3 regions of the Paenibacillus sp. M2 genome follow, and region 3 is predicted to be linked to each of the others. Evidence: riboswitches for the same ligand, from Rfam matches in the RefSeq annotation. Region 3 holds a riboswitch; each other region holds the start of a gene.

Region 1 (4,197 bases), 260 kb from region 3:
ATCGGACACTTTTGTTTGCAGCGGGGCTTCGCTCTGGGATGTTGGATACATGAATGCCCCTCCTTTGAAGTTCAGTTGAAGATAACAACGACATGAAAAGAGAATTGCGTCGATTTCAGAGCCTGCTTCAGAGCGATATCTTAATGTAATATATCTTTATCGTATGTTCCAATATAGTCAAAGTCAATTGATTGAGGGCATTTGTTACGCAATTGTTATATAGTTCTTAAGATATATGGGTAACATTACCTTAGTGTGTAAATTACAGGGGATTAAGTCTTATAAAAAGGAAAAATTTACACGTTGGCCTATTTTAATTTTGGCTCTTTTTGGTTTACAGATGAGACCGTTTCTCATATAATTTATGTAACCAAGTTTCATGTGATGAAACATGAGGAGGGCATTATGCCATGGAAGATCGCAAGTTAACCGTCCGGGCTGTGGAACGGGCGCTGGATATATTATTATGTTTTACCACACGCAGTGATCTGGGACTCACCGAAATTGCCAGCCAGATTGGCCTGCACAAAAGTACAGTGCACCGTTTGATGGCTACGCTGGAGGATCGAGGGTTCGTGATCCGCGATGCAGCAACAGAGAAGTACCGACTTGGCATCCGAATCTGGGAGCTGTCAGCTCATATGTCCCGCAGTGATGATCCCGCTATTCTGCTGCTGCCTGCGATGGAGCGACTGAGAGATCGATTGGGGGAGACGGTAAGTCTGTACTTGCGTGATGGGAGTGAAAGGATACGGATTCAAGCTGTGCAAAGTGATCAGGCGATCCGCCGAGTCGCTCCAGTGGGTGTTAGACTCCCGCTGTCTGTGGGCGCTTCCAGCAAAGTTTTGATGGCGTTTGCCACGGACGAGGATCGTGAAGAACTGATGAACGGGCCGGAATGGCCGGTGTTTATTGATCCCGCGGTGTATTTGGCGCAAATGGGAGATATCCGGGATAACGGATATGCGACGAGTTATGAGGAGCGTGAGCCGGGAGCTGCCGCGGTATCTGTACCGATTATGGATCGCCGAGGCAATATTGCAGCTGCTCTCTCGGTCTCAGGGCCTGTCAGCCGACTTTCGCAGGAGACATTGCATGAATACGCACCTGTGTTGAAGGATGCTGCTACGCAGATGGGGCTCATGTTATCCTGATGCTGATGTAAGTTTGTTTCCAAATTGAGTTGGTGTTCTGGAATATAAAGGTTGTTTTTGTGTTCCGGTTGCGCTACTCTGTAATGGACGGCCCATCGGGGTCAGCTTCATTGAATATGAACGGCGGCATGTGTGTGCCGCAACTTGTTAACGTTACTGGGGGAGTCCGAACTGTCCGGACTGAGACGGAATCGCATGAGATTCCGGACCCTTTGCACCTGATCTGGATCATACCAGCGTAGGGAAGTAATCGGCGATATGACCACAACCACCATATGATGTGACCCTTGTAGGGCTCCGTTTAGGAGCCGCATGAAGGTGCATTATTGGTGATGGACATAAAAGTCGGTTCCTTCGGGGACCGGCTTTTTTATATACAGTGAACGGGCGATATAGCACGTACTCCATCGACTTCTTTTTCAATAACCTGCGAAAGTGGGCTTGGATGATGAGAGAGAAGTCACCATAGATCCATGATCTGTGGTAGCCTCCGTTCTGTTGTTAACTGTACATGAATAATGTCTCCCTCTGGTCTGGTGTATGATCGCTCTTTCTTCTCTGCGCTCTGTATGATTTGGACAGGAGCGTAAGCGAGCTAATGACGATACCAACCAAACAAGCGATGATCACTGAGGAGGAGACAATCGAACATGAGTACAGGAAATCAAACGGGACAACAAGCGATGGAACAGGAACATAACGGTCAGCAGGTGGAAAAAGAAACAGGAGCGGCCGGACGGGTTCAGCCCTTTCCGGGCAGCCGCAAAGTCTACATTCAGGGCTCACGGTCGGACATTGCTGTACCGGAGCGTGAGATAGCCCTTCATGACACGAATACTCCCCAAGGGGTGGAGCATAACGAACCGCTGCGTGTCTACGATACGAGCGGCCCCATGACCGATCCCGCATTTCATGCGGATATCCGTGCAGGTCTGCCAGCCCTGCGCACCCGTTGGATCACAGAGCGCGGCGATGTTGAAGCTTATCGGGGCCGTACGGTTAAACCGGAGGATAACGGACTGAAGCCCGGAGGGAAGAGAGCCGGCGCCGAAGAGTACCCCGGATTACGTGGCAAACCGCTGCGGGCACAGCCAGGACGCTGTGTGACCCAGATGCACTACGCGAGACAGGGAGTCATTACGGCAGAGATGGAATTCGCCGCCATTCGTGAGGGCGTGGAACCGGAATTTGTACGTCAGGAGCTGGCGAGTGGACGGGCCATTCTGCCATCCAACATCAATCACCCGGAGAGTGAGCCGATGTTGATCGGTCGTCATTTTCACGTGAAGATTAATGCCAACATCGGCAACTCTGCCGTATCCTCATCCATCGAGGAAGAGGTGGAGAAGATGACTTGGGCAGTACGCTGGGGATCGGATACCGTGATGGATCTGTCCACAGGCAAAAACATTCATACCACTCGGGAATGGATCATTCGTAATTCTCCTGTGCCGATTGGTACGGTACCGCTGTATCAAGCGCTGGAGAAGGTGAATGGCGAAGCGGAGGCGCTGACCTGGGAGTTGTACCGTGACACACTCATAGAGCAGGCAGAGCAAGGCGTGGACTACTTTACGATTCATGCAGGTGTACTGCTGCGTTATATCCCGATGACGGCCAAACGGATGACAGGCATTGTGTCCCGGGGCGGGTCCATTATGGCAGCATGGTGTCTGGCGCATCATCAGGAGAATTTTTTGTACACTCATTTTGAAGAAATCTGCGAGATTATGAAAAAGTATGATGTGGCGTTTTCGCTGGGAGATGGACTTCGTCCAGGCAGTATCTACGATGCCAATGACGAAGCTCAGATGGCAGAACTGGCTACGCTCGGGGAACTGACGCAGATCGCATGGAAGCATGATGTGCAGGTGATGATCGAAGGTCCGGGTCACGTGCCGATGCATAAGATCAAAGAGAATGTGGACTTGCAGATGGAGATATGTAAAGAAGCACCGTTCTACACACTTGGGCCGCTAACGACTGACATTGCGCCAGGATATGATCATATCACGTCTGCCATTGGGGCAGCCATGATTGGCTGGTTTGGCACGTCGATGCTCTGTTATGTTACGCCAAAAGAACATTTGGGCCTGCCCAACAAGGATGATGTGCGCGAAGGGGTTATTGCCTACAAGATCGCAGCTCATGCCGCCGATCTGGCGAAAGGCCATCCACGTGCTCAACGCCGCGATGACGCATTGTCCAAAGCGCGGTTCGAGTTCCGTTGGCGTGACCAGTTCAACCTGTCACTGGACCCTGAACGTGCGTTGTCCTACCATGATGAGACGCTGCCAGCAGAAGGGGCCAAAGAAGCTCATTTCTGCTCCATGTGCGGACCGAAGTTCTGTAGCATGCGCATTACGCAGGACATTCGTGCCTTTGCCGCAGACAAAGGATTATCCGATAATGAGGCTGTAGCAGCGGGCATGCAAGAAAAGGCCGAGGAATATCGGACACGCTCCTAAGGAAGCCAAGTGATGAAGGTTTTTTGAAGCTTTAAATTATAAATATTGATTAATGTTTGGACAAGGCCAAACCCGCTTCACCGTAACTCTTGGATTCAATCCAACTTACGCCAAATCTGAAATAGGATACCTGCGATGACAAACAGCACGCCATCAGAAAGTTTAAGATTACTAGCATGTAGAAGTGCGGAAGAACCCATACCGACTAGGAACAAGATAAGAATATATAAAAAGCGCATTAATTTATTCACCTCTCTTTTTGAGTGAAATGTGTAAAAGAGAACGATTGTTATATCGTTCTCTTTTGTGAATTTAAATTTATTCTACCTTTTATTACATAAACATATTTAACAAAGACTTTATTAATAATTAAAATTTTTAAGTGTACCTCTGGAATCATTATCAGCAGAGCCTGAGAAGCTAACCTCTAGAGCTCCAAAACTCAATCCTACACTGCCCGTACCTTTAATGTGGTAGTAATTGGATTGTATTTGAGATAGACCACTTTGATTTCCTTGCTTTTTATGTTCTATTGTAAAGACGGCAGAGGCAACCTGTTCTGTTATAATAATGCC
Region 2 (4,197 bases), 3.1 Mb from region 3:
GCACTAAGCAAGATACCGTTGCGGTAATGCCCAAAGGCGGCGAACAGCCCGGGTATACTCTTGCAAGCACCTATATAAGGCAATCCATCTGGAGTTGCCGGTCTTACGCCTGCCCACGCTCGTATAAATTGTGCTTCCTTCATCCCAGGCACCCAGTGGGTAGCCGCTGTTAGCAGCTTTTGAACACCCTGTACAGAAACGTTCAAATCCGTTCTGCCTGGCAGACTGGTTGCCCCAAGCCAAACTTCGCCATTGGCTTTGGGAACAATATAGATATCCTCTGCATACACCGTTCTGTCAGGTCTGTACCCTGCATGTTCATCTGAGAACTGAACGGCGGCTATTTCACCTTTCACCGACCACACAGGCAAGCTCAGATTTACATGTCTCATCAACTCTTCACTCTGTAATCCAGCCGCTATAATGACATGTTTGCATTTCATCTCACCGATCGATGTGGTGATCCCCTGCACGCCGTGTTCGTTTGCTTGCACACGTATATCCTGTATGTCCTCCATAACCCGTGCTCCCAATGCTTGAGCGGATTCGGCGTATGCCTTCGTTAGATGGACTGGAAGAATTTCACTCTCGTAAGGTCTGTAATAGGCTCCATACGTATCTCTGTTGAGCCATGATGCCTCCTGTTGCACAACGGAACGATCCCACCATACCTCATCAGTAGAAGCAGACAACGCAGACTTCCGATTGTTCTTATAACTACTTAATTCACCGTATGAACGAAAAGGAGTTAGGAATCCCTGGCGTTGCAGGCCAGTCTCTACCTCACTGAGTGTAGCCATTAGCACCTGTTGTTCGATAAGTAACTGTCTACTCTGCCTGGCGAGCTTAGCCATCAAAGGATGAGCAAAATCCTCACTATCTGCCGCCAGCATTCCAGCCGCCGCGCAAGAAGTGCCTCCTGCAATCGCCGAACTCTCCAGCAACAGCACATCCTGTCCACGGGAAGCAAGCTCATATGCGATGGCACATCCAACAACGCCTCCGCCTACAATAATCGTTTCTGCATGAATCTTATCCGGTCTATCAGTAATGATCTTTTTCATCCTCTCATCTCCTTGATTCAGCGGCTCAGACCTTCTGTAGCAACGATACCCTGCCTTAATAATGCAGCCGCCCGATCCGGGGAAACGCTCGCCCATACATTCGAGATCACAGCAACTCCCTGTGCGCCTGCAGAGCGAATAGCGTGAATGTTTCCCGGTTTGATTCCCCCAATCCCCATGACAGGAATGGAGACACCAGAGCACACTTCAGCCAGAGCATATAATCCTCTTGGTTCAAGATCAGGCTTACTGTTGGTTGAGTAGACATGCCCGAAGAAAAGGTAATCGGCTCCCCGTTCTTCAGCGATTTTTGCCTCATCGATTGAATGAACAGATACACCCAGACGAATTCGCTGGACATTGCTTATAACAGCAGGGTTGTAGTTACGTATAGCCTCTTGCCCCCAATGTACACCGCCATAGATGTCATTCTGTGGTGGCAGTTCTGAACCATTGATAACGATGCGACAAGATGGAACGCCAACACCACGCAGACTTTCAGCCCAACCGATCTTTTGTTGCCATGAGAGTTGTTTCTCTCGTATATGGATGTAGTCCACCCATGGCCAAATGTCCTTTGCAGCTTTTACAAAAGATGCTTGATTCCCTACACCCGTAGATACAACATGCAGTTCAAATGATCCGTGTACACGTTCATGAGAAATTACCGTACTGTTCATCTCCTTCCAGGCGTGAATGCTATGAAAACACAAAAAAGCCACTCCCGTAGGGGAGTGGCTGCGTGTTAATTATAGGACCAGATGACTGACTGAAGCATACAGTTCATTTCGTGTAATAAAGCTATAGACCTTATAGCCTTAACGTTATACACGCAACTGCATGTTTCAATTCGTTAAGCAGACGGTTGAAATCCTTTCGAATTGCCGTTGCTCACGTCATTCACTGAAACGCGCTCGCCACTTCCCTACGCTGGTATGATCCAGATCAGGTGCAAAGGGTCCGGAATCGCATTCTTCCATCTCAGCCGCATCGTGCGGCCCCCCTAGTGTTCATATGAAGTTGTAGCCTATGTTACCATAGACGGATTTTTTTGTCACCGTCATTTCTGTTAAACATGGTCTTGAATCTTCTAGTTTTTCTCAGACCATTCTTCGACATTCCATGTTTTGGTAACCCAACCCTCGTAGAAATCAGGTTCATGAGATACAAGTAACACCGTTCCCTTGAATTCTTGCAAAGCACGCTGCAACTCCGCTTTGGCTGTGACATCGAGATGGTTTGTCGGCTCATCGAATAAAATCCAGTTGCTTTCACGCATCAAAAGTTTGCATAAACGAACCTTGGCTTGTTCTCCACCACTCAGCATGTTAAGCGGACGGGTAATGTGCTCATTTTTCAACCCACAGCGAGCGAGATGACCCCGGACCTCATTCTGGGTCAAATGTGAAAACTCATTCCAGACGTCCTCGATAGGCGTGATATTTCCAGCACGAACTTCCTGCTCAAAATAGGCCGTTTCGAGATAATCTCCCAAAAAGGTCTTTCCACTGAGTGGAGATATTTTACCCAGAATTGTTTTCAGCAGTGTCGATTTACCCACACCATTACAACCTACGATGGCAATTTTCTCACCACGTTCAATTGTCATCGTCATTTTGGGCAGCAAAGGATACGTATATCCAATTTCAAAATCAATGCCCTCAAAGACCGTTTTGCTGCTCGCGCGGGCATCCTTGAATTTGAACGTTGGTTTAGCTGCTTCATCCGGACGATCAATACGTTCAATTCTGTCCAGCTGTTTCTCCCGGCTCTTCGCTCGACCTGAAGTTGAAGCACGTGCCTTGTTACGCTGAATGAAATCTTCCTGTTTCTTGATGTACTCTTGCTGTTTCTCGTATGCATCAATATGCTGGGCTTTATTCATATCAGCCATCTCGAGGAACTTGTTATAGTTCGCTGCATATCTCGTTAATTTGGCAAATTCCAAATGATAAATGACATTTACGACTTCATTCATGAATTCCGTGTCATGGGAGATTAAGAGGAACGCGTGCGGGTAGTCCTTCAGGTAACGTGACAACCATTCAATGTGTTCTACATCCAGATAGTTGGTCGGCTCATCCAGCAAAAGCGCTGTAGGTTTCTCGAGCAAAAGCTTGGCAAGAAGCACCTTGGTACGTTGTCCACCACTTAGAGCTGCGACATCTCGATCAAGACCAATTGCGGACAAACCAAGACCATTGGCCATCTCTTCCACTTTTACGTCAATCAGATAAAAGTCGCCCTGTTCCAGTTGTTCCTGAATATCGCCCATCTCTTCTAGCAACTGCTCCAGCTTATCTGGATCTGCATCTGCCATCTGGTCCGTAATATTCATCATTTCTTTTTCCAATTCAAGCAACGGAAGGAATGCATCCTTAAGGACGTCACGAATGGTTTTGCCTGGCGTAAGCTTCGTGTGCTGATCCAGATATCCATAACGGACCTTAGGTGTCCATTCCACTTTTCCACTATCTTTAAGCAATTTACCGGTAAGGATGTTCATTAATGTTGATTTACCCACACCATTGGCACCAACAAGTCCTACGCGCTCTCCGGCAAGTAAACGAAACGATACATTTTTAAATAACGTGCGATCTCCAAAATTGTGACTTACGTTCTCTACTGACAATAAACTCATAAGATGAGGTTGCTCCTATCTATTAGACATTACTTTTGTTATTGTTCCGAAACCCTATTCTAGCACAGGTCCCGTCTTTTCTGAAAGTAATGTAAACAGTTCAGGAACCTCTTACATGATTATGTCATGCAGGCTACCCTAACGATTAGAGCATTTATATTCGAAATAGCCCTGTGTAGCTGCTTGTCTTGCGTCTGTAAACACCTCTTCAGCACGGTAACCATTACCACATGTGGAGGGATAGTAGTACTTGATACCCGTTAAAGGATCTACCCCACCTACGATGGCGGTTTTCTTCACAAGTCTGCCTCCACCAATTGCGTAATTGTTGATCTTCTGGTCACCCACACCTATACCTTGGACAAAGGCCATAATGCCTGTATCGTTAATGGAGTTGTACCAATCTTGCTGCGCAATCAGGGGCATCGTAAACGTATAGGAAATACCGTTCTTTCTGGCAAACTCATTATGGCGGTTAATCACATCAGCCAG
Region 3 (4,197 bases):
AATTTCGACATCCAGACCTTGGTCTGCGAAGTACCCTTTTTCCTGAGCCACATAGATGAAGGAGTGTACTGCATTCGGGTACCAGTCGAGCATGATGGACAGTTTATCTTTGGCGTCTGATGCTGGTTCGGTTGCAGACTTGTCTGTTTGTTGTGCATTGGTTGCAGAGTCTGTTGTTGGCGTGTTACTGCTGGTATTCGTGGTGCTGCATCCACTGACTATCAGCAAAAGGCTAATGAGCATGATGGGAAGCAGGGAGTGTATGCCTTTATTATTCATAATGGAAGTTCCTCATTTCATTGTTTAAGGTTTGTAGGAGAAGAACAGCAGGATGTTAACGGACAACGTGATGATTGAAACATAACTGATGATATGTGCAAAAAGTGTTTGGAAATCATACTTCCTATCATTAAATCGGATTCACTCTCCAAGATTATCCGTTCTTTCTTTTGCCTCCATGACGGCGTGTGTTAAACCGTTTCTCCAGCCAGGCAATCAATATAAACAAAACGATCCCAAGCAGGGATAACAGCACAATAGCGGCAAACATCGCGTCCGTGTTCATGTTGCTGGACATACGGCGGCTGAAGTATCCGAGACCTTTGCTGCCACCGAGCCATTCGCCAATCGTTGCACCAACCACGCAGTACACCACAGACATCTTTAGCCCCGAGAAAAAAGAGGGAAGGGCAAGTGGAACCTGGAGTTTGCAAAAAATATCCCACTTGCTGGCGCCCATGGTGAGCAGCAGTTCACGCTGTTCTGGATCGCCTTGGCGAAGTCCATCGTAGGTGCTGACCACAATGGGGAAGAAGGCGATCAGGAACACCACGGCGACTTTGCTCCACAAGGTATAACCAAACCACAGGATGAATACAGGGGACAGGGCAATCAGTGGTATGGTTTGACTGATCACGATGAAGGGATACAAGGCCTTTTCAATCGATCGGTTCATATGCATTCCTGTCGCTAGCGTAATTCCAGTCACTATGGACAAGCCAAAACCAACAATAACCTCCATCAAGGTAGCAGGCAGATGTGTAGCCAGCAGGAGGTAGCGATGCTCATACAGGGAGCTGGCAATCGCCGTTGGGGCTGGAATGATGAAGGAGGGCACCCATCCCATACGCACAATCCACTCCCAGAAGACAAGTAGCAAGAGCAGGAGCCAAAGAAACAGACCATAACGGGCAAGCCAACGCCTTACGCTATCCTTCATGCAGTCTCCCAAGTTACCTTCTCGCATGCAATTGTTCCTCCAGTCGTCGTCTCATCTGAACGAGCGCCGGTTCATAGATCATGTCCGAATGTCTTGGACGTGGCAAAGGTACCGTCAAATCCTGTAGCTGTTGGCCTTGGCGCCCCGGAGTTAACAGGATAATCCGATCACTGAGCAGCAGCGCCTCTTCAATGTCATGCGTAATGAACAACACGGTTTTGCCAAAGCCCTCCCACAGTTCCAACAACCAGCGATGCATCTCCCGTTTGGTTAAGGCATCGAGTGCGCCGAATGGTTCATCCAGCAGCATGAGTTGGCCACCTGTCAGCAAAGTACGAAGCAGCGCGACACGCTGGCGCATGCCACCCGACAGCTCGTCTGGGTAAGCATTCGCGTAGCCGGATAGGCCAAATCTGTCGAGCCCAGCCAGAATGTCCGCGCGAATTCTTCCCTTATCCTGCCGCTCTGGAGCAAGTTCAGCGGGGAGCATGCAATTCTCCATGACGGTTCGCCAGGATAACAGGAGGTCCTTTTGTGGCATGTAGGCCACCTGCCCCAGTCGCTTTCCTTCAGGGACCCAAGGAATTTCTATGGTTCCATGGGTTGGCTCAAGCAGGCCTGCCAGCAGCTTGAAAAGGGTGCTTTTACCGGAGCCGCTGGAGCCGATAAGCGAGACGAATTCGCCGTTGGCTACACGCATCGACACATTGGAGAGCACGGGGGGATCCCTTTTTTCCGGGAAAGCGTAGCTCATGTTGTGAATGGTTATGTTATTATCCATCTCGTTTTGTCCCCCCTTGTTATTCCAAATTCAACTTCAAACTACGGGATCTTTAATTACACCTTCTGATCTGCCCGCAGAACGCGAAAAAGACCCACCCATTTCCGGAGAAATGAGTGGGTCTGTAAGTTCAATTCACATTAAATTTCATCATCAACATGAAAAAATCCGCTTACTGAAAGGCCGCTCCACTTCCCTCCGCTGGTATGATCCAGATCAGGTTCAAAGGGTCCGAATCATTCGATTCGTCTCAGCCGTAAGGCTCCCCTAGTGCAATGTTCAAGATATGCAGTTGTGTGTTCAGCATATATCACATGCAAGTGGAATGTAAAGGGGGCGCTTGGAAAGAATGTGAGTACTGATCTGAAAATGGTTCCGGTCAGATTATTCGGATTGTACAGCCAGATCATTCGGGTAGAAGCAATAATCCGTTGCCGGAATTGCTCCAGGTCCCTCTATTCCTCTTACTGGGGCAGGTTTATTTAATCAGATAGATACGGTACAATATCTATTAAATTTCTATATACTGCTTTCGGAATGTATTAAATGGAAGGGAGAGTGTATATGAAAACGATTGGTCTTATTGGTGGAATGAGCTGGGAGTCATCGTTAGAATATTATCGAATTATTAATGAAGAAGTGAAAAATAAATTGGGAGGATTGCATTCAGCCAAATGCATTTTATATAGCGTGGATTTTGAAGAAATCGAGCGTTATCAAGCTGAAGGTGATTGGGAAAGTGCTGGTGAATTATTAGGGAATGCTGCTCAGTCTTTGGAAAAGGCAGGAGCAGAAATGATTGTAATTTGTACAAATACGATGCATAAAGTGATTAAACATATTGAAGAAAAAGTGCGTTTACCCATTGTACATATTGCTGATTCAACAGCAAATCAAATTCATAAGTCCAAAATAAGTACGGTTGGTTTACTTGGCACTAAATATACGATGGAACAAGACTTTTATAAAAAACGAATTGAATTGAATGGTATTAAGGTTTTGATACCGAATGAAGAGGATAGAAAAGTTATCAATAAAATAATATATGAGGAATTATGTTTAGGGAAAATTGAGCCCTTATCAAGGGATTATTATAAAAAGGTGATCCAAAGGCTAGTTGATGATGGAGCTGAGGGGATCATATTAGGTTGCACCGAAATTGGATTATTAGTAAAAGTAGAGGATTCAGAAGTTCCATTATTTGATACAACACGTATTCATGCGATTGAATCTGTTCATTTGGCACTAGCCAAATCATTTTGACACAACCAGATAAACCAGTTCTCTGATTTACCTTGGCTCATGAACCCGATATAATAGGGATGGCCCGTATAGGCCGGATCACAAAATGCAGGTGGGATTGTTCTCCCTCCTAGGCAGAATGGGGACCCGAGTTGAAAACGTTCAAAAAAGTATATATTGAGATCACGAGTATCTGCAATCTGGCTTGCAGCTTCTGTCCACAGACGCAGCGTGCCAAAGGATTCATTGACCCTGAAGTCTTCAACAATATACTGGAACAAGTTAAACCACACACCAATCATATTTATCTACATGTCAAAGGTGAACCCTTGTTGCATCCCAAAATAGATCTGTTGCTCGATTCCGCACATGAGAAGGGACTCAAGGTGAACATTACAACGAATGGTACACTATTGCCCAAGACTCAGCATAAATTGCTTGGCAAACCGGCGCTGCGGCAGATGAATTTCTCCCTGCACAGCTTCGATGGGCATGAAGGTTCAACCGACCGTGACGGATACCTGAGCAACATTCTGTCTTTTGTTCACGAAGCGGTGAAGCACAATGTCATCATCTCATTCCGGTTGTGGAATCTGACGCAGGATAACTTCACAAATGCTCAGATGAATCGAAATCGGGAGACCCTTGAAGTATTGGAACGTGAATTCAATCTGGACTTCCGAATTGAGGAAAAAGTAGTTCCAGGCAGCGGGGTCAAAATTGCCCCGAATGTATACCTGAATCAGGACCATGAGTTCCAGTGGCCGAGTCTGGATGCACCTGAAGATGACGGCAAAGGCTTCTGCCATGCATTGCGTGGTCAGGCAGCTGTGCTTGTAGATGGAACGGTGGTTCCATGCTGTCTTGATGGTGAGGGTGTCATTAACCTTGGTAATGTGCACGAGAAGTCATTCTCGGAGATTATTGAGGGTGAACGAGCGAACAATCTGGTATA

Evidence for each region. Region 3 has a riboswitch for thiamine pyrophosphate ahead of ACETMN_RS04630 (ABC transporter ATP-binding protein). Riboswitches for the same ligand answer to the same signal wherever they lie in the genome.
Region 1: it holds a riboswitch for thiamine pyrophosphate, as region 3 does, so the genes downstream of both, thiC (phosphomethylpyrimidine synthase ThiC) here and ACETMN_RS04630 (ABC transporter ATP-binding protein) in region 3, are expected to answer to the same signal.
Region 2: it holds a riboswitch for thiamine pyrophosphate, as region 3 does, so the genes downstream of both, ACETMN_RS18445 (thiamine phosphate synthase) here and ACETMN_RS04630 (ABC transporter ATP-binding protein) in region 3, are expected to answer to the same signal.

The regions. Positions count from the first base shown of each region.
Region 1 is NZ_CP169648.1:742,145-746,341, forward strand. It holds gene ACETMN_RS03590 (alpha/beta hydrolase) at 1-51, opposite strand, end outside; gene ACETMN_RS03595 (IclR family transcriptional regulator) at 411-1,154, shown strand; TPP riboswitch at 1,303-1,416, shown strand; gene thiC (phosphomethylpyrimidine synthase ThiC) at 1,838-3,622, shown strand; gene ACETMN_RS03605 (hypothetical protein) at 3,985-4,197, opposite strand, start outside.
Region 2 is NZ_CP169648.1:4,113,776-4,117,972, forward strand. It holds gene thiO (glycine oxidase ThiO) at 1-1,064, opposite strand, end outside; gene ACETMN_RS18445 (thiamine phosphate synthase) at 1,082-1,777, opposite strand; TPP riboswitch at 1,970-2,079, opposite strand; gene ACETMN_RS18450 (ABC-F family ATP-binding cassette domain-containing protein) at 2,155-3,705, opposite strand; gene ACETMN_RS18455 (hypothetical protein) at 3,844-4,197, opposite strand, start outside.
Region 3 is NZ_CP169648.1:999,699-1,003,895, forward strand. It holds gene ACETMN_RS04620 (ABC transporter substrate-binding protein) at 1-279, opposite strand, end outside; gene ACETMN_RS04625 (ABC transporter permease) at 434-1,246, opposite strand; gene ACETMN_RS04630 (ABC transporter ATP-binding protein) at 1,233-2,000, opposite strand; TPP riboswitch at 2,177-2,279, opposite strand; gene ACETMN_RS04635 (aspartate/glutamate racemase family protein) at 2,565-3,263, shown strand; gene ACETMN_RS04640 (radical SAM/SPASM domain-containing protein) at 3,395-4,197, shown strand, end outside.